2 linked regions of the Actinocorallia herbida genome follow. The protein of the gene in region 1 interacts with the protein of each later gene in a pairwise test. Links are inferred from orthologs where the notes say so. Each region holds a gene or a part of one and is shown in the gene's direction. Other genes may lie near its edges.

Region 1 (11,395 bases):
TCCTCGGCCGCGCGCGCCTTCGGCATGGTCAGCGGCGACCGCCTCATGGTCGACGAGATCCTCGCCCTGGCCCGCCGGGTCCGCCGCGACGGCGAGATCCGCGAGGCCGAGGTCCAGGTGGGCGTCGCCGACTCCCGCTGGTTCGCGGTCCGGGTCGCGCCGCTCGGCTCCGGAGGGCTCGTCCTCGTGCTCGCCGAGGACCTCACCGAGATGCGGCGCGTCGAGTCGATCCGCCGCGACTTCTCCGCCAATGTCAGCCACGAGCTGAAGACGCCCGTCGGGGCGCTCCTGCTGCTCGCCGAGACCGTCCAGGACGCCGCCGAGGACCAGGTGGCGGTGCGCCGGTTCGCCGGGCGGATGCAACTGGAGGCCGCCCGGCTCTCCAGCCTCGTCCAGGACCTCATCACCCTCTCCTACGTCCAGGGGGAGGAGCCTCTCGCGCAGGAGGAGCCCGTTGCCGTCGCGGACCTCGTCGCCGACGCCGTGGACCGCGCCACTCTCACCGCGCAGGCCCGCGAGATCCATCTCGGCGTCGCCGTCACGCCCGACCTGTACGTCAGGGGCGACGAGGAACTGCTGGTGATGGCCCTGAAGAACCTTGTGGACAACGCGATCGCCTACAGCCCGGAACGGACCAAGGTCGCGATCAGCACGCGCGTGGTGGACGACGAGGAGCGCCCCTACGCCGAGATCAGCGTGACCGACCAGGGCATCGGGATCCCCGAACCGGAGCTCGAGCGGATCTTCGAGCGGTTCTACCGCGTCGACCCCGCCCGCTCCCGCCAGACCGGGGGGACCGGCCTCGGGCTGGCCATCGTCAAGCACGTCGCCACCAAGCACGGCGGCGAGGTGATCGTTTGGAGCAAGGAGGGCTCCGGCTCCACCTTCACTCTCCGGCTCCCCCTGCGGGAACACCCCCGATCCCTAGATCAGTCAGTCCGGGAGGACAATCCGTGACCCGTGTACTTGTCGTGGAGGACGAGGAGTCGTTCAGCGACGCCCTGTCGTACATGCTCCGCAAGGAGGGCTTCGAGGTGGCCGTGGCCGCCACCGGGCCGGACGCGCTGGAGGCCTTCGACCGCAACGGCGCCGACCTCGTCCTGCTTGACCTGATGCTGCCCGGCCTGCCGGGCACCGAGGTCTGCCGCGAACTGCGCTCCCGCTCCAGCGTCCCGGTGATCATGCTCACGGCCAAGGACAGCGAGGTCGACAAGGTGGTGGGCCTCGAACTGGGCGCCGACGACTACGTCACCAAGCCGTTCTCGTCGCGTGAGCTGGTCGCAAGGATCCGGGCCGTACTGCGGCGCCAAGGGGACGTGGAGGAGATCGTCCCCGCGGCACTGGAAGCCGGCCCCGTGCGCATGGATGTGGAACGTCACATAGTGAGCGTGGGCGGGGAGACCGTCCAGCTCCCCCTCAAGGAGTTCGAGCTGCTGGAGGTGCTCCTGCGCAACGCGGGGCGCGTCCTCACCCGGATGCAGCTGATCGACCGGGTCTGGGGCGCGGACTACGTCGGCGACACCAAGACCCTCGACGTCCACGTCAAGAGGCTCCGGGCGAAGATCGAGCCGGCGCCCTCGACACCGCGGTACATCGTCACCGTCCGGGGGCTCGGCTACAAGTTCGAGCCCTGAGGGCCCCTGCGCCCCGTCCAGGGCGCGGCGAGAGCGGGTAAAGGGAAAGGCCCCCGGCGTGACGCCGGGGGCCTTTCGGTGTTCTTGGGGGCCGTGCTCGGGCTCAGTGCTCCGAGGGCTCGCTGCCGGCCGACTTCTTCGGGCTCTTGGTCGGCTTCGGGTTGACCGCGGGGGTGCCCTCGACGCCCTCGACCTCGGTGCCGCCGGTGGCGGCGCCCGTCGGGGTGGCGCTGCCGGTCGGGGTCGCGGCGGGCGCGGGGGACAGGGTGGCGTACTCGCCGACCGAGGGCACGACCGGGACCGTCACGGTGATCTGCGGGGCGTTGGTGAAGGTCAGGGTGAGCTTGACGCTCTCCCCGCCGAAGAGCTTGGCGCTCGTGCCCTTGAGGACGACCGAGGTCTGCGGGCCGCCGAGCGGGACCGCGGTGTGCGCGGGCAGCGCGATCGTGCCGGCGCCGATCACCGCGGACTGGGCGAAGCCGCCGGCCGCGGTGACCGAGGTCAGCGCGTCGGAGTCCTTGGCGGTGTTGTTGATCAGCGTGCCGTAGAGCGGCAGGTCGGCGCCGGGCTCGGCGGGCGTGCCGGGGACCGGGCCGAGGAGGAACATGTTGCGCACGTCGAGGCCGCCCTGCGAGATGTTGACGCCGTCCGTGAGGCGGGTCGGCTTCACGCTCTGGGCCTCGGTCCCGGCACCGCACCCGGCCAGGGCGAGAGAACCGGCCAGGGCCAGCGGGGCGACTTTGCGGATCACGGCGACGTGTCTCCTCGTTTGGTGCAGCCCTTCGGGGCGCAGATATTCCAGTTACCGGTGTTCGATCGTGGGTCCGCACGCATCGTAGCGAGCACTCGCCGGTGCTCCGGACCGGGGGTGCTCCGGCGTTCTCCGCGCCGATCCCCTGCCCTGCGGGGCCCGTGGCGGAGCGAACCGGGAGGAGGCGCTCAGAAGCGGACGAGCGACGGCTCCGGGGTCGTCCGCAGGTCGCGCATGATCTGCCCGACGGCGCCGTTCGCCTTCACCACGAGAACTGTCAGCCCGTGCGCCTGATAGGTGCGCGGGAGAAGATCGGTGGAATCGTCGACAATGGAGGCCTGTGATCCCGCGACGCGCCCGGAGATCTTCCAGAGATCTTCATGGGCCTCCTTGACCGATTCTCCTGACGTGCGGCGGTCGGCGAGGAAATAGATCCTTACGGAAGCGGCGTCGGCGATGCGGTCGAGTCCGCGCAGGGTTCCGTCGCAGTCGCACGCGCGGGGAATGATCGCGATCAGCGCGGGGCGCATGTCGACGGTCCGCATGGGCGCGCCATTCACGGCCAGGTTCGCGGAAGGGAGAAGGCCGCCCACCGAACCGGGCGGCGCGGTGCTGCGCGCGAGCGTCTGGGCGGGCGGGATCTGGCGCGGGGCGCGCGGTCCGAAGAACGTCATCAGGGTGCCGCTGAGCACTGCCACGAGCAGTACGAGGATCGTGACGGGCAGTGCGAGGCCCCAGCCCTGGAACGGCTTGGCGATCCGCTGCCAGCGGGCCTTGCGCAGGCGGGACCTCTCCTCGCGCCGCCAGATCGCCAGGTCCTCGTCGAGCTCGCGGGCGTCGTCGGGGACGACCACATGGACGTGAGGCAGGCCGTAGTCGTCGTCCTCATGCCTCATGCCGCACCTCGCCTCCGGCGGCGCCGATCACGCGTCCCTTTCCAGTATCGCCTTTTCCGGCAAGATCGGAATATCGGTTTCGCGGCCCGTACACAGGTGTTGCGCAGAGGTTGCGAAGACGTTTCCCCTGGGTAGAACAATGAGTCCGGAGTGCGGGCTTGCACCGGTGCGAAGGTTTGTCAAGACCCCAATTAATGGCGTGACCTGCGGAAATGTACGGTTGGCCCGTGCGTTCCGTGGGAAGCGCGTGGTAGGCTAGTGCCTAGCGGAAGGGGTACTTGTCACATGACTTTCACGGTCGGCGACACCGTCGTCTACCCCCACCATGGGGCTGCTCGGATCGAAGCCATCGAGACTCGCACCATCAAGGGTGAGGACAAGACCTACCTGGTGCTGAAGGTCGACAAGGGTGACCTTACAGTACGCGTCCCCGCGGACAACGCCGAGTTGGTCGGGGTCCGGGATGTGGTCGGCCAGGAGGGCCTGGAGAAGGTGTTCGAGGTGCTGCGCGCCCCGTACACCGAGGAGCCCACCAACTGGTCTCGGCGGTACAAGGCGAACTTGGAGAAGCTGGCGTCCGGTGACGTCAACAAGGTCGCCGAAGTAGTGCGTGACCTCTGGCGGCGCGACAAGGAGCGCGGGCTGTCGGCGGGGGAGAAGCGCATGCTCGCCAAGGCACGGCAGATCCTCGTCAGCGAGTTGGCGCTCGCTGAGAAGACGAACGAGGACAAGGCCGAAGCGCTGCTGGACGAGGTCCTCGCCGGGTAGGGCACGCTTGTCTGCATGACATTTCAACATCCAAGGGTGGGCGTCGGTACCGACGTCCACCCTTTTGCGTCCGGCAGGCCGCTGTGGGTGGCCGGGCTCGAATGGCCCGGCGAGGGCGACGGCATCGAAGGGCACTCCGACGGTGACGTCGCCGCCCACGCCGCCTGCGACGCGCTGCTGGGCGCCGCCGGCCTCGGCGACCTCGGCGCGGTCTTCGGCACCGCCGACCCGCGCTGGCACGGGGCGTCCGGGGCGGTCCTGCTCACCGAGGTGCACCGGCTGGTGCGCGAGGCGGGCTACGAGATCGGCAACGTCGCGATCCAGGTCATCGGGAACCGCCCCAAGATCGGAAAGCGGCGCGCGGAGGCGGAGAAGACGCTGAGCGCGGTCCTGGACGGCGCCGCGGTCAGCCTCTCGGCGACCACCACCGACGGGCTCGGGCTGACCGGCCGCGGCGAGGGCATCGCCGCCATCGCCACGGCGCTGATCTTCCCGCGCTGATCCTCCTGCGCGAAGGCGTCTGAGACGGTGATCCGCACTTCCTCCGGGAGCCCCGCGCGTCAGCCCTGTCCGGGCGGCGTGGGGCCACTGCGCAGCGTGCCGGAAGGCGGGTCCCACTCGTCACCCCCGTAGGCGGCCCACTCGTCGAGGTCCGGCCTCGGGCCCTCCGGCTCCGACTCGTCCCGGGAGGCGTCGCTCTTGGCGGGCCGCCCCACGAGCTTCACGTCCGTCGGAAGGCTGGCCGGCGGACGGACGGGCTCGGCGGCGACGGGAAGGGGCAGCGGAGGCGGACTCGGAGGCTCCTGGTCGTCTTCGGCGTCCTCATGGTCCGGCGCCTCTACCTGCTCGATCGCGGGTGCGGGACCCGGCGGAGGCACCGGGTGGGGATAGGCGTCGAGGTACGGGTTCGGGAAGTCCGCCGCGGTGGGCAGCCGCATCGGCTCGGCCGGAGTGATCCCGTCGAGGGAGAAGTCGGGCTGCGGCACGGGCTCCGGCTCGGGAGATCCGTTGGGCGTCTTACGGGTCCGCCGGACCGCGCGCACTTGCCGGAACATCGACAGCCACAGCCAGGTCGCCAGGAGCGCGGCGACCCAGGGGGCCGAGGCCACCCCCGCGTCCAGCGCGGTGCCGTCGATCGCCGCGAAGCCCTTCACCACGTTCTGGATGGAGGCGGCGATCGCGCCGCCGACCAGCGCGTAGAGCAGGATCCACCGGATCCAGCGGGTCCACCAGGGCGCGCGGCGCGCCGTGAAGAGCGCGAGGATCGCGGTGGCGATGAGCCCGTCGTAGACCAGTGGGTAGTACCTGCCGAAACGCTCGACGTTCCGCCCGCTCAGCCCGGTCTCGGCCAGCAGTCGCAGATCGTCGTAAGACAGGATGAACGCCCCGGCGGTGAGCCCGGCGACGGCGATGAAGCTCAGAATCGTGAACGCGCGATGAGCGGGCGTCAGTGCGGTCGTCATGGTGCCTCGGGGGGAAGACGGAGTGAGAGACAATCTTGACCCGGCGCGCCGCCCCGCGCGACCCCTGATGGCGCATCTGCGCCCGCGGCCTCTGCGCGAGGCCTTTCCCTAGTAGCCTTGACTTCCGTGAGCCTGCGCCTTTATGACACCAGCACGCGTGCCGTCCGCGAGTTCGAGCCCCTGACGCCGGGCCGGGTCGGGCTGTACGTCTGCGGGGCCACACCGCAGGCCGCCCCGCACATCGGCCACCTGCGCTCCGGCGTGATCTACGACCAGCTCGTCCGCTGGCTGATCCGCTCGGGCTACGAGGTCACCTTCGTCCGGAACGTCACCGACATCGACGACAAGATCCTGGCCGTCGCCGAGCAGTCCGGACGGCCCTGGTTCGCCGTGGCCGAGGGCAACCAGCGGATCTTCGGCAAGGGCTACGAGACGCTCGGCTGCCTTCCGCCGACCATCGAGCCGCGCGCCACCGGGCACGTCCCGGAGATGATCGTCCTCATGCGGCGGCTCATCGAGCGCGGGCACGCCTACAACGTCGGCGACGACGTCTACTTCGACGTCAAGTCCTGGGCGGACCACTACGGGCGCCTGTCCAACCAGAAGCTGGAGAACATGCGCTCGGCGGGGGACACCCCGAACGAGGAGCTCAAGCACGACGCCCGGGACTTCGCCCTGTGGAAGGGCGCCAAACCCGGCGAGCCGTCCTGGGAGACGCCGTGGGGCCCCGGCCGTCCCGGCTGGCACCTGGAGTGCTCGGCCATGGCGACCAAGTACCTCGGCGAGACGTTCGACATCCACGGCGGCGGCATGGACCTGGTCTTCCCGCACCACGAGAACGAGATCGCCCAGGCTCAGGCCGCGGGCGACGGGTTCGCGCGGTACTGGATGCACAACGGTCTGCTCACGATCGACCGGGAGAAGATGAGCAAGTCCATCGGGAACGTGGTGTACCTGGACGATCTGCTCGGTCAGGTCAGGGCCGTCGAGGCCAGGTACTTCCTCGTCTCGGCGCACTACCGCTCCACGATCGACTTCACCCCCGGCGCGCTCGACGACGCGGCCCTGGCCTACCAGCGGATCGAGGGCTTCCTCGTCCGGGCCGCGGAGACCTTCGGCGACGTCAAGATCTCCGCCGACCTCCCCGCGGCGTTCGTCGGGGCGATGGACGACGACCTGGGCGTCCCGCAGGCGCTGGCCGTCCTGCACGAGACCGTCCGGGCGGGCAACAGCGCGCTGGCGTCCGGCGACGGCGAGGCCGCGCGGGAGGCCGCCGCCGAAGTGCGCGCGATGGCCTCGGTCCTCGGGATCGACCCGCTGGAGTGGAGCGTCGCCTCCGACGCCGCCGATCTGCGCCCGGTCGTCGACGCGCTCGTGCGGGTGGTGCTGGGCCAGCGCCAGGCGGCCCGCGGCCGCAAGGACTGGGCCGCCGCCGACGCGATCCGCGACGGTCTCGCCGAGGCCGGGATCGTGGTCGAGGACACCCCGCAGGGCCCCCGCTACGACATCAGGCGGGGCTGAGTTTTCCACAGGCGGCCCGGAGCGATGCTTCGGGTCGCTTACGCTTGTGGTTCACGTGGTTTTGTTTTCTGTGGGAAGGGCAGCCGAGGATGACCAAGAAGGGCAAGAAGGGCCCGAGCGTCACCGCCAAGGCCGAGGACAGGCATTGGCACGGCAAGCGCGTCAAGGCGCGCAACGCCAAGAGCTCTTCCCGCACCGGCACCAAGACGTTCGGTCCGCGTAAGCCGGGCGGACGTCCCGCCACGGGCCAGCAGACCCGGCAGGGCGGCGCGGCCGCGGCCCAGAGCCGCCCGGTCGCCGCGCGCCGTCCCGACGCGCCTGAGCTCGTGCACGGCCGCAACCCCGTGCTCGAGGCGCTGCGCGAGGGCGTGCCCGGCACCACCCTGTACTACATGCCCGACAGCGACGACCGGGTCCGCGAGGCCGTCAAGATCGCGGCCGACCGCGGCATCCCGCTGATCGAGTGCGGCAAGCCCGAGCTCGACCGCCTCACCGACCGGGCCGTCCACCAGGGTCTCGCCTTCCAGGTGAAGCCCTACCGCTACGCCCACCCCGACGAGCTGCTGCAGGGCACCGCCCCGCTGATCGTCGCCCTGGACGGCATCACCGACGCCCGCAACCTGGGTGCGATCGTCCGCTCGGCCACCGCGTTCGGCGCGAGCGGCATCCTGCTGCCCGAGCGGCGCAGCGCCGGGATCAACGCGGGCGCCTGGAAGACCAGCGCCGGCACCCTGGCCACCACCCCGGTCGCCCGCTGCACCAACCTCACCCGCCAGCTCAAGGCCTACCAGGAGGCAGGCTGCTTCGTCGCGGGCCTCGACGCCCACGGCGGCTCCTCTATCACCGACCTCCCCGCCGCCGACGGCCCGTTCGTCCTCGTCGTCGGCTCCGAGGGCAAGGGCCTGGGCCGCCTCGTCGGCGACAGCTGCGACATCCTCGCCCACATCCCCATGTTCGGCCACGCCGAGTCCCTCAACGCCGGCGTAGCCGCAGGCATCGCCCTCTACGAGATCGCTCGCCAGCGCCACACCTGATTCGGCTAAGATGCCCCCCACAACGCCTCGTTAGCTCAGCCGGCCAGAGCAGCTGTCTTGTAAACAGCAGGTCATCGGTTCGAATCCGATACGGGGCTCCGGTCAAGGCCCTCCGGCTGCGGAGGGCCTTTCGGCTTTTCGGGGGCTTTCGGCTGTTCGGGGGGCGGTGGCGGGCCCGCCGGGAGCGTGTCTTGTGGCCTAGTTGTCGGGAGGGTGGCGGGTTAGGGTTTTTGGTGGGTTTGGGGGGGCTTTGAACGAATTTGGACGAGGCGATCTTCCTGAGGTGTACCGGGTGGCGTCGGACGCGTCGGCGCTCGGCCAGCGGCGGGTGACGCGGCAGACGCGGTTGCTGTTCGGGGCGTCGCTGGGGGTGGGGCTGTTCGAGCTCTTCGGCGGGCCCGGCGGGCCGTCGTGGCACAGCGCGGCGGATCTGCTGACGGCGGTGTGCTTCTGCGTCGGGAGCCTCGGCGGGTACCTGCTCGCCGCGGGGAGGTCCCATCGGCGGTGGTACGACGGCAGGGCCTCCGCCGAGTCGATCAAGACGCTCGTGTGGAAGTACATGATGCGGGTCCCGCCGTTCGCGGGCGCCGCCGACGCCGACGGCGTGCTGCTCGACCCTCGACGGCGCCGAAGTGGGTGGCGCCGCGCTCGACGTACGTCTCCGCGGCGGGGATCCGGGCGGCGAGCCAGCGGGTGTGGTCGACGGGTGAGAACCGGTCCTGCGACCCGTGCCACAGGAGGGTCGGGACCTGGATCTGGGAGGGGTCGAAGCCCCAGGGGCGGCGGAGGGCGAGCACGTCGTCCACCCAGCCGTCGGCGCCGTACTTGAGCGCCTCGCCGTAGGTGCGGATGAGCTGTTCGCGGATCTCGACGTCCTCGACGATGCGGAGGTCCCCCGAGGAAAGGTCGCCGCCCAGCATGCGCAGCAGGGATTCCGGGTCCTTCTTGATCTCGTCGGCCTTGCGGATGATCTCGCCGAGTCCGCCCGCCGGGTCGAGGTCGATGCCGGAGTACTCCCGCCTGTTCAGCTCGCCCATGCCGCCGTACCAGTCGAGCCCCTTGCTGTCGGGGGGCGCGACCGTCACCAGGACGGCGGCCATGGTGACCCGGTCGGGCAGGAGGGCGGCGCAGGCGAGGGCGTGCGGACCGCCGCCGGATCTGCCGACGACGGAGAACCGCTCGTATCCGAGGTGGTCGGCGATCGCCCGCACGTCGTCGGCGGCGTGCCGGACGCACCGGCCGGGCCGGCGGGCCGAATCCCCGTATCCGGGCCGGTCGTAGCTGAGGAGGCGGACGCCGAGCCGGTGCAGGACGATGCCGCGCGGGAGCGGGCCGCTGCGGCTGCCCGGGGTGCCGTGCATCAGGAAGACGGGTGTGCCGTCCCGGGGGCCCAGGCAGTCGACGACGAGTTTGCCTCCGCCGGGAGCGCCCACCAGCAACGTCACCCTTTGCCTCCCGCGCTAGCCCCTGCCTTCGATGATGTGACAGGTGGTGGTGGTATTCGTACTATCTGCGAGGTGTTCTCGTGCTGTCCGACCGCGCGCCCCGTCGGTCACGCGGGTCACGATAGCTTCCATGCGCCTGTGCGGGCCGTCCTTATTCGCCCGGGTGTGGGCAGTGCTCGGTTGAGCAGGCTATTTCTCCTACTTTGCGATATATAGCCCCGGTGGCGCAATTCCCGCGACCGTCAATGGTCACCATGCCGTCAGAGGGATTCGGGGCGCCAGGCCAGGAGGGCCCAGATGATGACGATGTCCAGGACGATGATGAGGATGGACCACCAGGGGTAGTACGGGAGGAAGGCGAACTGGGCGATGGCCTGGATGGAGGCGAGGACGATGACGGGCCAGCGGGCCCAGGACCGGCCGGCGATGAGGGCCACCGCGACGGCGATGAGCACGATGCCGAGGAGCAGGTGGATCCAGCCCCAGCCGGTGATGCTGAATTCGTAGACGTAGTTCGGGGCGACGACGAAGAACTCTCGCTTGATGATGGCCGCGAGGCCGACGATGGCGCCCCAGACCCCGCTGAGGATCATCAGGATCGCGGCGAAGAGGACGAATCCCGTCGCGGTGGTCTGCTTGGTGTTCATGCGCGCCTCCGGGCTGCCGAGCCGCGGAGCACCTGTCCCGGGCCGGTCGGCGGCCCGGCGATCCTGCGGCACAGCAGAGATTCCCCGATTTGATCGCCCGGAATGTCGGCAAAGGTCAACTGTGACGTCGGCTTTGCCGGGAATTGGAGGGCCGCGCCGACGGCTCAGAGGGCGGCGGGGGCCAGGAGGTCGGCGATGGTGGTCCGCGCCAGGGAGGTGAGGACCGCCTCGCGGGCGAGGGCGTCCTGGGCGTGGAGGTTGGCGGTCACGGTGCGGCCGACGGGGCACGCGGGGTTGGGGAGGTGGACGCCGAGGACGGGGTCGTCGGCGTTCACGGCGGTCCAGATGTCGGCCAGGGTGAGCGTCTCGGGCGGGCGGGAGAGGGCCCAGCCGCCCCGGGGTCCGGCGTGGGAGTGCACGAGGCCCGCCGCGCGGAGCCTGCCGAGGACGCGCCGCACGTGGACGGGGTTGGTCGCGGGGCTGACGGCGAGTTCACCGGAGTCGACGAGCTCGCCGGGGCGGCCCGCGAGAAGGGTCGCCAGGTGGACCGCGACGGAGAACTGGGTGTTCGTCGCCTGCGCCATGTCCGACATTGTATCCGTAACCACCGCTGATACAGTATGAAACGTCACCAGGCCAGTTACAGAAAAGGGATCTTTCATGACCACTTATGGCGTCACCGGGGCCACCGGGCATCTCGGACAGCTGGTCGTGCGTGCGCTGCTGGGCCGCGGGGTGCCTCCGGCGGACGTCGTGGCGATCGCGCGGACGCCCGCGAAGGCCGCCGAGCTCGAGGCGCTCGGGGTCACCGTGCGCGAAGGCGACTATGGCAGGCCCGAGACCCTGGCGAGCGCCCTCGCCGGCGTCGACAGGCTGCTCCTCGTCTCCGGCAACGAACTCGGCACGAGGGTCCAGGGGCACCGGAACGTCATCGCGGCGGCCAAGGACGCGGGCGTAAGCCGGATCGCGTACACGAGCGTGCTCCGTGCCGGTTCGACCGAGCTGTCGCTGGCCCCCGACCACCTGGCGACCGAGGACGCGATCCGGGACTCCGGCCTGCCTTACGTCCTCCTGCGCAACAGCTTCTACACCGAGGTCTACCTCGCCAAGATCCCCGCGGCGCTGAAGACCGGGGAGATCGTGGACGCCACCGCGAACCGTCCCGCGTCGACCGCCACCCGCGCCGACTACGCCGAGGCGGCCGCCGCCGCGCTGACGGGCGATCCCCAGAACGTC
Region 2 (11,515 bases), 1.1 Mb from region 1 along the record:
CGGCGAAGGGCTGAAGCCGGTCTGGCACTACGGCCTGGGCTTCGACCTGGTGCTCGCCGCGGGCGCGGTCGCCCTGACCGTCCGCAGGTTGCGCCTGCCGATGCGCGATCCCGCCCCGAGGACCCGCCTGCCCTGAGATCGGTACGCTCGGGGGGTGATCGTGGGCGTGGGGATCGACGTGGTGGACGTGGCGCGGTTCGGGGCGGCGCTGGCGCGGACGCCGAAGCTGCGGGAGCGGCTGTTCACCGAGGGTGAGCGGGATCTTCCGGTGCGGTCCCTGGCCGCGCGGTTCGCGGCCAAGGAGGCGCTGGCCAAGGCGCTGGGCGCACCGGGCGGGCTGCTGTGGACCGACGCGGAGATCCGGCGGGGCGCGGCGGGCCGGCCGTCCCTGCACGTCACGGGCACGATCTCGGCGGTCGCCGACCCGCTCGGGATCACCGCCTGGCATGTGTCGCTCAGCCACGACGGCGGGATCGCGACCGCGATGGTGATCGCCGAGGCGGGCTGAGCGGGTAGGACGCCGGAGACGGGCCCACGGGCGAGACATCCCTTCATCCCTTTTCGCAGGAGGCGGCGGTGCGGTACGCGCACGCGGTGGACGAGGTACGGGCCGCTGAGGCGGCGCTCATGGCACGGCTGCCGGAGGGCACGCTGATGCAGCGGGCCGCGGCGGGGCTCGCCGCCGTGTGCGCGCAGCTGCTCGGCGGCCTCTACGGCTCCCGCGTGCTGCTGCTCGTCGGCAGCGGGGACAACGGAGGCGACGCCCTGTACGCGGGCGCGCGCCTGGCGCGCAGGGGCGCCCACGTGACGGCCGCGCTGGCCGCGCAGAAGACGCATCCCGAAGGGCTCGCCGATTTCAGGGCGGCTGGAGGCCGCGTCCTGGATTACGCCCGTTTGGAGTCCCTGCTGTCCCCGGGAGAAGGCTCCGCGCCCTCCTCGGCGGCCAGGCGGGCCTTCGAAGGCACCGACCTGGTGATCGACGGCCTTACCGGCATCGGAGGCCGGGGCGCCCTGCGCGGCCTGTACGGGGCACTCGTCAGGGCCCTGCCCGAGGAGGCCGCGGTGGTGGCGTGCGACATCCCGAGCGGGGTCGACGCCGACACCGGCGAGGTCGCCGACACCGCGGTCCGGGCCGACGTGACGGTCACGTTCGGCACGCTCAAGCCCGGCCTGCTCATCGATCCGGGGGCCGCGCACGCGGGGGTCGTCGAACTCGTCGACATCGGCCTCACCGGGCTGCCCGAGCCCGCCGTCATCGCCCCGGCCACCGCGGACGTCAGGCCGCCCCGCCCGGAGGCGGAGACCGACAAGTACCGGCGCGGCGTCGTAGGGGTGATCGCCGGGGGCGCGCGGTTCACCGGGGCCGCGCTGCTCTCGGTCGGCGCGGCGCTGCGCGGCGGCGCGGGCATGGTCCGGTTCGCCTCGGCCGCCCGGGTGGTCGCGCTGGTCGACGCGCGCTGGCCGGAGACCGTCACCACGGTCCTGCCCGAGGCGGCCCCGGGCGACGACACGGAGCCCGATCTCGACGCCGTCGGCCGGGTCCAGGCCTGGGTGGTCGGCCCCGGCCTCGGCGTCGACGCGCGAGGAGAACGCCTGGTCAAGGCCACCCTGCGCAGCGAGGTGCCCGTGCTCGTCGACGCCGACGGGCTCACCGTCCTCGCGGGGCTCCCGGCCGGGGTGCGCCGCGCCCTGCTGGACCGCCGGGCCCCGACGCTGCTCACCCCGCACGCGGGCGAGCTGTCCCGGCTGCTGAACGTCGGCCGCGATCAGATCGAGGCGCGCAGGCTCGTCCATGTCCGCGCCGCGGCCGCCGGCCTCGGTGTGACGGTCCTGCTCAAGGGCTCCACGACGCTCGTCGCCGATCCGGGCGGCCAGGTCCGGGCCAATCTCACGGGCACGCCCTGGCTGGCCACCGCGGGCTCCGGAGACGTCCTGTCGGGCCTCGCCGGGGCGCTGCTCGCGCAGGGCGTCGACGCCGCCGACGCCGGGGCCTGGGCCGCCCACCTGCACGGACTGGCCGCCCGGATCGCCGCGGCGCCCCGGCGCGGCCTCGCGCCCGCGCCGATCACCGCGGAGGACGTTCTCGCCGCGCTGCCAGAGGCGTTCGCGCAACTGTCCTGAGCTGCGCCGACCCGCGCGCGGTCTTGCCCGAGCTCCCCGCCGGGTGCGGCAGACTTGGGGACCATGACGCATCCGACGCGCGCGCTGGTCGACCTCTCGGCCATCCGGGACAATGTGCGGCTGCTCGCCGAGGCCGCGGGCCGGCCCGTGATGGCGATGGTCAAGGCCGACGCCTACGGGCACGGGGCCGTCCCGGTGGCGAAGGCCGCATTGGAGGCCGGCGCGTCCTGGCTCGGCGTCGCGTTCGCCGACGAGGCCCTGGCGCTGCGCGCGGCGGGGATCACCGCCCCGGTGCTCGCCGGGGTCTGCCCGCCGGACACCGACTTCGCCGCGGCGATCGCGGGCGGGGTCGACCTGGGCGTCGGCTCGGTCGGGCTGGTCCGCGCGGTCGCGGCGGCCGCCGCCGCGAAGGGCGTCCCCGCCCGGATCCATCTGAAGGCCGACACCGGGATGTCGCGCGGCGGGCAGACCCGCGACGGCTGGCCCGCGCTGGTCGAGGCCGCGTTGAAGGCCGAGGCCGAGGGGGCCGTCCGGATCATCGGGCTCTGGTCGCACATGGCCTGCTCCGACGAGCCGGAGCACCCGTCGGTGGCCCGGCAGACGGCGGCCTTCGCCGAGATGGTCGGCTACGCCGAGCGCGCGGGCGTCCGGCCCGAGCTACGGCATCTGGCGAACTCCTCGGCGGCCCTGCACCTGCCCGAGACGCGCTGGGACCTCATCCGTCCCGGCCTGGCGATCTACGGGCTGAACCCCGCGCCCGCGCTGCCCGATCCCGGCCTGCGCCCCGCGATGACCCTCACCTCCACGGTGACGGTCGCCAAGCGCGTCCCCGCAGGGTCGGGCGTGTCTTACGGCCACCTCTACATCACCGACCGGGAGACGACGGTCGCACTGGTCCCCGCCGGGTACGCCGACGGCGTCCCGCGCTCGGGCAGCAACGTGCTGGAGGTCCTGGCGGCAGGCCGCCGCCGGAAGATCGCCGGACGGGTCTGCATGGACCAGTTCGTGCTGGACGTCGGCGACGATCCGATCGAGGAGGGCGACGAGGTCGTCCTGTTCGGCCCCGGTGACCGCGGCGAGGCCACCGCGACGGACTGGGCCGACGCCGTCGGCACGGTCTCCTACGAGATCGTGACCCGGCTGGGCGGCCGGGTCCCGCGCGTGCACACCGACTGACCGCCGCGGCCTGAGCCCGCGGCCTTCCGTACCCAGCCCCGCAGGGAGGACGACTTTGGACGGACGGAGCAAGAGAAGACTCGGGATCGCCGGAGCCGTCGCCGGGGTGGGCGCGGCCGGCGTGGGCGCCGTGGTCGCGGCCCGCCAGTACGCGGTCGGCCGGGTCAGGGCCCAGCCGGACCCGGAGGCCGCCGAGCCTTTCGGGGAGCCGCGCGGAGACGCCCTGACCGTCCTCGCCGACGACGGGCTGCCCCTGTACGTCGAGGTGGAGGAGCCCGAGACGCCTCCGGCGCCGGGCACCCCGACCCTGGTGTTCTGCCACGGCTACTGCCTGAACCTGCACACCTGGCACTACCAGCGGCGCGATCTCACGGGGTTCCGGCGGATCACCTGGGACCAGCGCAGCCACGGCAGGTCCGGGCGCAGCGACCCGCGCCGGGCGACCATCGACCAGACCGGCGCGGACCTCGCCGCGGTGCTGCGCGCGACGGTCGGCCGGGACGAGCCCGTGGTGCTCGTCGGGCACTCCATGGGCGGGATGACGCTGATGGCGTTCGCCGAGCGCCATCCGGAGGAGTTCGGCGGCAGGGTGCGCGGGGTCGCGCTGGTCAACACCTCGATGGGCGACATCCAGCAGATGACGCTCGGGTTGCCGCTGATCCTGGCCAAGGTGGCGCAGCCGCTCGCGCCGCGGGTCATCCGCGGGCTGGGCCGCCGGGGCGCGCTGGTGGACTCCTCCCGCGCGATCGGCGCGGATCTGGCGTTCTGGGTGATCCGCCGTATGGGCTTCGCCGACCGGACGATCAGCCCGACCGTGGTGGACTTCGTGGAGCGGATGGTCCGCGCGACCCCGTTCGAGGTGATCGCGGAGTTCTACCCGACCCTGATCGGGCACGACAAGCGCGCCGCCCTGGCCGTCCTGGACCGGGTTCCGGCGCTGGTGATGACGGGCGACGCGGATCTGCTGACCCCGGCGGCGCACGGCGCGGAGATCGCGGCGGGCCTGACGGACGTGGTGTACGTGGCGGTCGAGCCCGCGGGGCATCTGCTGCCGATGGAGCACCACGCGCGGGTGACCGAGGCGGTCCGGGCGCTCGCGGGACGGGTCACGGCGGCCCCGCCCCGGGTGCCGGGGCCCGCGCGGGGCGTCGAGGACGAGCCGGTGAAGGAGGAGCGGTGAGGATAGACACGGCGGAGCGGATGCACTCCCTGGGCCTGGCCCTGGGCGGGCTGCTACGCGCGGGGGACCTCGTGGTCCTGACGGGGGGTCTCGGCGCGGGCAAGACCACGCTGACCCGGGGCATCGGGGAGGGCCTCGGGGTGCGCGGCCCGGTGACATCGCCCACTTTCGTCATCGCGCGGGTGCACCCGCCGCTGGCCGGGGGGCCGCCGCTGGTCCATGTGGACGCCTACCGGCTCGGCGGGTTCGCCGAGGTCGACGATCTCGACCTGGACGCCGACCTCGCGGCCGCGGTCACCGTGGTGGAGTGGGGCGAGGGCCTGGTCGAGGGCCTTGCCGAAGATCGTCTCGAAGTGCGGATGAGCCGGGTCGGCGACACCGAGTCCCGCGACGTGACGATCACCGGCGTGGGGGGCCGCTGGGCCGGGTCTGAACTGAACGGGATCGTTCCAGATTAGATAGGTATGCCCTGGTACTCGCAGTTTCTCGTTTGCGTGCCGTAACCTCTAGCGAACATCTTTGGTAAGAGCGCACTTTCCCGGGACAAGACGGGTATAGGAGTCCTCCAGTGGGTGGTCAGAGGCGTAGAAGCACCGGTTCTGAGCGGAGTATGGCGATCCTGCTCGCCGGTGCGCTCACCGGCGTGCTCGTGGTCTGCGCGATAGCCGGTCTGTTCATCCTGCGTAACGCGAGCGGAGACCCCACGCAACTAGCGCCGGGCACGAACCATCAGGCGGCCCCGTCGGGCGCCGAGGACGGCGGGTTCGTCCCGCTGGAGGGCCCGCCGGACGCGTGCTCCGTCCTCGCCGACGCCCCCGAGAAGCTCGTCCCCGGCGGCGAGCCCACCCCGGCGTCGGCCACCGACACCGACACCTCGGTCCGCTGCACCTGGGGAGACGTGGGGCTCGGCGACGATCCCCGCGAGCTGTCCCTGGAGCTGCGCAGCGTCCCCGGCGCCGACCCGGTGGCCGACGCCGAGGGGATGTTCACCGAGGAGCACGAGAGCGACAAGTCCGGCGACAACCTCCTGCCGAGCCAGCGCCTGCGCGACTTCGACGATCTCGACGAGGTCGGCGATCAGGCCTACGTGCTGTACTTCACCGAGACCGCGTTCTCCCAGGCCGTCGTCAACGCCCGTGTCGGCAACGTCCTCGTGACCGTCTCCTACGGCGGGAGCAAGGACGACGACACGCCGCTGGACCAGGGCGACTGCGTGGACGGGGCGACCGAGGCGGCGACGAAGGCCATCGAGGCGATCAAGAAGATGGGATCGGCCTGACCCGGCCTCCGTATAGGCTTGACGGTCGTGCTGGTACTGGCTTTCGACACCGCGACCTCGGCGGTCACCGCGGCTCTCTACGAGTGGTTCCCTGGCGCCGCCGCCCGGCCCGTGGCGGTCGTCGCCGGGGTGGACCGGCAGCGCCACGCCGAGGTGCTGTCCCCGTCGATCTCCCGCGTCCTCGCCGAGGCCGGGGCGTCCCCGGGCGACCTCGACGCGATCGCGGTCGGCGTCGGCCCCGGCCCCTACACGGGACTGCGGGTCGGCCTGGCGACCGCCGACGCCCTGGGCAACGCGCTGCGCCTCCCCGTCCACGGGGTCTGCACGCTCGACGCCCTCGCCTGGGCGAGCCGCCGCACCCAGCCCTTCGTGGTGGCCTCCGACGCGCGCCGCAAAGAGGTCTACTGGGCGCGCTACGACTCCTTCGAGCGGCGGGTGACCGAGCCGTCGGTCGGCCCGGCCGCCGATGCCGCGGCCTCCGGGCTGCCCGCGATCGGCGAGGGCGCCGCGCTGTACTCCGCGGTGTTCGAGGAGCGGGAAGGTCCCGCTGACCGGGCGCCGCTCCTGCCGTCGGCGGGGGCGATCGCGGAGATCGCGATCAGCAGGCTGTCGGGCCGCGCCGGACTGCCGCTGCTGCCGCCAGAACCGCTCTACCTGCGCCGCCCCGACGCCCAGGAGATCGGCGCACGGAAGAAGGCGAGCCAATGAGCGACACCGGGATCCGGCCGATGTCGACCGCGGACCTGCCCGCGGCGATGGTGCTGGAGCACGAGCTGTTCGGCGACGAGTCCTGGACCGAGGGCATGCTCCGCGAGGAGCTCGCCGCGATGCCGGGGACCCGGCACTACATCGTGCTGGAGGAGAACGGCTCGGTCGTCGGCTACGCGGGCCTGGCCGCCGTCGGCGGTGACGGCGACGTGCAGACGATCGGCGTCTCGGCCGCCAGCCAGGGCCGGGGCCTCGGCGCCGCCCTGCTGACCGAGCTGCTGGCCGAGGCGGTCCGGCGCGGGTGCCGCAGGGTGTTCCTGGAGGTGCGGGCCGACAACGAGCCGGCCCAGAGGCTGTACGAGCGGTTCGGCTTCGTCCGGATCGGCGTGCGCAAGCGCTACTACCAGCCGTCCGGCGTGGACGCGATCATGATGCGGAGGGACGAGCCGTGACCGAACCCCTGGTGCTGGGCATCGAGACCTCCTGCGACGAGACGGGCATCGGCATCGTCCGCGGGCACACCCTGCTCGCCGACACGGTGGCCTCCAGCGTCGACGAGCACGTCCGCTTCGGCGGGGTCGTGCCCGAGGTCGCCAGCCGCGCCCACCTCGAGGCGATGACCCCGACGATCGAGCGGGCCCTGGCCGAGGCCGGGGTGGCGCTCAGCGACCTCGACGCCATCGCGGTCACCGCGGGCCCCGGGCTCGCGGGCGCGCTGATGGTCGGCGTCGCCGCCGCCAAGGCGTACGCCCTCGCGCTCGGCAAGCCCCTGTACGGGGTGAACCACCTGGCCGCCCATGTGGCGGTCGACCAGCTGGAGCACGGGCCGCTGCCCAAGCCGTGCGTGTCGCTGCTGGTCTCCGGCGGGCACTCCTCGCTGCTGCTGGTCCCCGACGTGGCCCGGGACGTCCGCTCGCTGGGCTCGACCGTCGACGACGCGGCGGGCGAGGCGTTCGACAAGGTCGCCAGGGTCCTCGACCTGGGCTTCCCCGGCGGTCCGATCATCGACCGGAGGGCCAGGGAGGGCGACCCGCGCGCGATCGCGTTCCCGCGCGGCAAGATCGACGACGGGACCTACGACTTCTCCTTCTCCGGCCTGAAGTCCGCCGTGGCGCGCTGGGTCGAGGCGAAGGAGCGGGCCGGGGAGTCCGTGCCGATCGCCGACGTGGCCGCGTCCTTCCAGGAGGCCGTGGTCGACGTGCTGACGCGGAAGGCGATCGCGGTCTGCAAGGACAACGGGGTCGACCACCTCCAGATCGGCGGGGGCGTCGCGGCGAACTCGCGGCTCAGGGAGATGGCCGCGCAGCGCTGCGAGAAGGCGGGCGTCCGGCTGCGGGTGCCCCGGCCCGGTCTGTGCACCGACAACGGCGCGATGGTCGCGGCGCTCGGCGCGGAACTCGTCGCGGCGGGTCTGGAGGACTCGCGGCTGGACATTCCCGCCGATTCCTCGCTGCCCGTGACGACGGTCCGGCTCTAGACGCCCAGCTCGAACCAGACGATCTTGCCGGAGGCGGTGCGGGTCGCCCCCCACCGCCGGGCGAGGCGCGACACGAGCTGGAGGCCGCGGCCGCCCTCGTCGTCCTCGTGCGCGTCCCGCAGGACCGGCAGCGTGTACTCGTCGTCCATCACCTCGACCAGCAGATGCTCGGTCTGCACGAGCCGCAGCTCGATCGGCCGGGTGGCGAACCGGACGGCGTTGGTGACGACCTCGGTGGCCAGCAGCTCGGTGATCTCGATCTGGTCGGCGAGGTCCCAGGCCTTGAGGGTCGCGCGGATGAGCCGCCGGATGCGCGACGGCGTGGTCCGGCGCGGCTCCAGCATCCACCGGGCGACGTTCGCGGCCGGAATGCCGGTGAGATCGGCCATGAGGACCGCCACGTCGTCGCTCCGGTCGTCGATCTGGAGGTTGCGCAGGACGTCGTCGCATTGGGCGTCGAGGGTGAGGCGGCGGCAGTCGAGCGTGGCGCGGAGCTGCTCCAGGCCCTCGGTGATGTCCTGGCCGCGGACCTCCACGAGCCCGTCGGTGCACAGGACGAGCCGGTCGCCGTCGTGGACGGGCACCTCCATCGGCTCGAACGCGACGCCGCCGACGCCGATCGGCACCCCTTCGGGCACTTCGAGGAGTTCGGCGCGGCCGTCGGCGTGGACGAGGATCGGCGGCAGGTGCCCGGCGTTGGCGAACGTGCAGCGCCGGGCCACCGGGTCGTAGACGGCGTACATGCAGGTGGCGAGGTGGTTCTCGCCGAGGCCCTGGGCCAGCCCGTCGAGCTGGCGCAGCACCTGGTCGGGCGGCAGGTCGAGGGCGGCGAGGGTCTGCACCGACGTGCGGAGCTGGCCCATGATCGCGGCGGAGCGCATCCCGTGCCCCATGACGTCGCCGACGACGAGCGCGACCCGGCTGCCGGGCAGCCCGATCGCGTCGAACCAGTCGCCGCCGACCCTGGCGTGATCGCTGGCAGGCAGGTAGCGGTGGGTGATCTCGACCCCGGCGAAGCGCGGCAGCCGGTTGGGCAGCATGCTGCGCTGGAGCGTGTCGGCGGCGGCCGCCTCCTGCCGGTACCTGTGCGCGTTGTCGGCGGCCAGGGCGGCCTGGGCGACGAGCTGCTCGGTCATCAGCGCGTCGATCTCGTCGGCGCCGGGGGCCTCGAGCAGGACGGCGCCCAGTGTCCTGCCGCGGACCCGCAGCGGCAGGGCCACCAGCCGCCCTTCGTGCACCGCGGCGCCGAACGCCACGGCCCGCTGAGCCGCCTCCTCGGGCTGCTTGGGTCCGGCGACCAGGCGAAGGTCGTCGCCGAACTCCGCGCGCTGGCCGAACAGGCTCTCGGCGAAGTAGACGGTCGCGCTGCTCGCGAGTCGGGGCACCAGCGCGCCGACCAGCGCCCGCGCGGTCTCGGCGGGGTCCAGCCGGGTGCCGATGCGCGCGGCGGCGGCACCGAGGAACGCCAGGCGCTCCTTGAGGCTCTCGGCGGTCTCGCTCACGTCACACCCGGCGGCAGTTGTAGAAGAGCTGGATCTCCGGGACGGCCTGGGTCGTGGCCGGCGCGTAGCTGAGCACGTTCTCTTCCTCGATCTCGAACCCGGCGGACTCGACCGCCTCGCGCAGCTCGTCGCGCAGCAGCCCGGAGACGAGCAGTTCCTGGCCGAGGAACGGGATCGGGAACTCCTCGAGGTCGGCCTCGACCATCGAGAGGCAGAACAGCCCGCCCGGCTTGAGGAGGCGGTGGATCAGTTCCAGCGATCGGGGGATGCCGGGCACCGGCAGCATGAGCAGTACGAAGAACGCGACGACGGCGTCGAACTCGCCGGTGACGTCGCGCAGGTCGTCCTGCCGGAACTCGCCCTCGGGCACGTTCAGTCCGGCGATCCTGACCATCTCGGCGCTGAGGTCGACGCCGGTGACCCGGTGCCCGCCCGCGGCGATCTGCGCGGCGGACGGCAGGCCCGTCCCGCAGCCGAGGTCGAGGACGTGCGAGCCGGGGGAGAGGCGGTCCAGGAGCCAGGAGCCTGCGGCGAGCTGCCCCTCCTTGTGCGGGAAGGCCTCGTCGTACCGGGCGCCGATGACGTCGAAGGCCGCGGCGTGGCGTCTTTCTCGTTCAGCCCACTTGGTCACGGTGCGGGGTCCCTGGGTCGGCTCGGGTGACGGGTGATCTGGGTGGACACTTTAGAGGTCTTTGTAGCCAATAGGGAGAAGTTCCCGAATCGCCCTTATGTGATGTGGCTTTCTTGCGAAGATTCCCAAAGTGGATCTTCCTAGGGAGGCTTCTCCAATGCAGGAACGCGAATCTCACGCCATCAGCCGCCGTTCGATCATGACCGGGCTGGTCGCGGGCGCCCTGGTCGTCGGGCTCGACCCCGTCAGCCGGAACTGGGTGACCGCGGCGCACGCCGGCGGCCCCTTCGACGCCATCCCGTCCCTCGACGGCACGCTCCGCACCGACGCCGCGTCTTTGGCTGCCGCGGCCGACGACTTCGGACACATCGTCAGCCGCACCCCCCTCGCCGTCCTCGAACCGGGCTCGGTCGGCGACATCGCCAAGATGGTGAAGTTCTGCCGGGCGCGCGGCCTCAAGGTGGCCGGACGTGGACAGGGCCACACCACCAACGGGCAGTCCCAGGTGGCCGGGGGCCTCGTCATCGAGACCGCGCCGCTCGACGGGATCCGGATCCGCGCCGACCGGGCCGTCGTCGGCGGCGGCGTCCTGTGGGGAGCGCTGGTCCAGGCCGCGCTCGCCCAGGGACTCACCCCGCCGACCCTCACCGACTACCTCGGCCTGTCCGTCGGCGGCACCCTGTCGGCGGGCGGGGTGGGCGGCGCGGTCATCCACCACGGCGCCCAGGTCGACAACGTGCTGGAACTCCAGGTCGTCACCGGCAAGGGCGACGTGCTGCGCTGCTCGCCGACCCTGCGCAAGGACCTCTTCGACGCCGCCCGCAGCGGCCTCGGCCAGGTCGGCATCATCACCGAGGCGGTCGTGCGGCTCGTCCCGGCGCCCGCCACGGTCCGCCGCTACAACCTCTACTACGGCAGCGTCGCCGACCTCACCGCCGCGCAGATCGCGATGGCCGAGGACGGGCGGTTCGACTACCTGGAAGGCTCGCTCGCCGTCGTCGAGGGCGGCCACACCTTCATGATGGAGGCCGTCGCCTTCGACGCGACCCCCGCCGACGACGCCGCCCTCATCGGCGACCTCACCCATACGTCCGTCACGATCGACGACCTCACCTACTGGGACTTCGCCGACCGGATCACCCCGATCGTGGGGATCCTCCAGGCCATCGGGGAGTGGCAGCGGCCCCACCCGTGGCTGGACAGCATCGTCGCGGCCTCGGCCGTCGACGAGCTGGTCACCGCCGCGCTGCCCGGCCTCACCCCCGCGAACATCGGGCTCAGCGCCGTCCTGCTGCTCTACCCCATCCCGACCGCCAAGGTGAAGGCCCCGCTGCTGCGGCTCGGCTCGGCGGGGGAGGAGCACGCCTTCCTGTTCTCCCTGCTGCGCACCTCGTCGCCCGGCTCGGCCGACCCCGCCGCGATGACCGCGCTCAACCGCGCC

What was found.
Region 2: the proteins of rlmB (region 1) and EDD29_RS44345 interact in binary tests that used the Escherichia coli proteins (3 or more experiments, as listed by UniProt). The link is inferred for Actinocorallia herbida from one-to-one orthologs.

What each region holds. Positions count from the first base shown.
Region 1 is NZ_RJKE01000001.1:8,634,744-8,646,138, reverse strand. What follows is about bases 6,189-9,094. They hold rlmB (23S rRNA (guanosine(2251)-2'-O)-methyltransferase RlmB), read left to right. Parts: upstream 6,189-7,122; coding sequence 7,123-8,067; downstream 8,068-9,094. Other genes in these bases: EDD29_RS39135 (alpha/beta fold hydrolase), read right to left, coding at 8,604-9,094; cysS (cysteine--tRNA ligase), read left to right, coding at 6,189-7,033. Also shown: EDD29_RS39190 (sensor histidine kinase), read left to right, coding at 1-957; EDD29_RS39185 (response regulator transcription factor), read left to right, coding at 954-1,634; EDD29_RS39180 (copper chaperone PCu(A)C domain-containing protein), read right to left, coding at 1,738-2,385; EDD29_RS39175 (hypothetical protein), read right to left, coding at 2,574-3,281; EDD29_RS39170 (CarD family transcriptional regulator), read left to right, coding at 3,567-4,049; ispF (2-C-methyl-D-erythritol 2,4-cyclodiphosphate synthase), read left to right, coding at 4,065-4,550; EDD29_RS39160 (hypothetical protein), read right to left, coding at 4,610-5,512; more of cysS, read left to right, coding at 5,639-6,188; more of EDD29_RS39135, read right to left, coding at 9,095-9,428; EDD29_RS39130 (DUF7144 family membrane protein), read right to left, coding at 9,773-10,159; EDD29_RS39125 (Rrf2 family transcriptional regulator), read right to left, coding at 10,324-10,743; EDD29_RS39120 (SDR family oxidoreductase), read left to right, coding at 10,820-11,395. UniProt on the Escherichia coli protein: Specifically methylates the ribose of guanosine 2251 in 23S rRNA.
Region 2 is NZ_RJKE01000001.1:9,700,634-9,712,148, forward strand. The notes cover bases 1-2,848. They hold EDD29_RS44345 (NAD(P)H-hydrate dehydratase), read left to right. Parts: upstream 1-576; coding sequence 577-2,121; downstream 2,122-2,848. Other genes in these bases: EDD29_RS44335 (ABC transporter permease), read left to right, coding at 1-136; EDD29_RS44340 (holo-ACP synthase), read left to right, coding at 155-508; alr (alanine racemase), read left to right, coding at 2,185-2,848. In the rest of the region: more of alr, read left to right, coding at 2,849-3,297; EDD29_RS44355 (alpha/beta fold hydrolase), read left to right, coding at 3,353-4,477; tRNA (adenosine(37)-N6)-threonylcarbamoyltransferase complex ATPase subunit type 1 TsaE, read left to right, coding at 4,498-4,935; EDD29_RS44365 (hypothetical protein), read left to right, coding at 5,088-5,756; tRNA (adenosine(37)-N6)-threonylcarbamoyltransferase complex dimerization subunit type 1 TsaB, read left to right, coding at 5,784-6,464; rimI (ribosomal protein S18-alanine N-acetyltransferase), read left to right, coding at 6,461-6,916; tRNA (adenosine(37)-N6)-threonylcarbamoyltransferase complex transferase subunit TsaD, read left to right, coding at 6,913-7,941; EDD29_RS44385 (ATP-binding SpoIIE family protein phosphatase), read right to left, coding at 7,938-9,443; EDD29_RS44390 (class I SAM-dependent DNA methyltransferase), read right to left, coding at 9,445-10,074; EDD29_RS44395 (FAD-binding protein), read left to right, coding at 10,274-11,515. UniProt on the Escherichia coli protein: Bifunctional enzyme that catalyzes the epimerization of the S- and R-forms of NAD(P)HX and the dehydration of the S-form of NAD(P)HX at the expense of ADP, which is converted to AMP.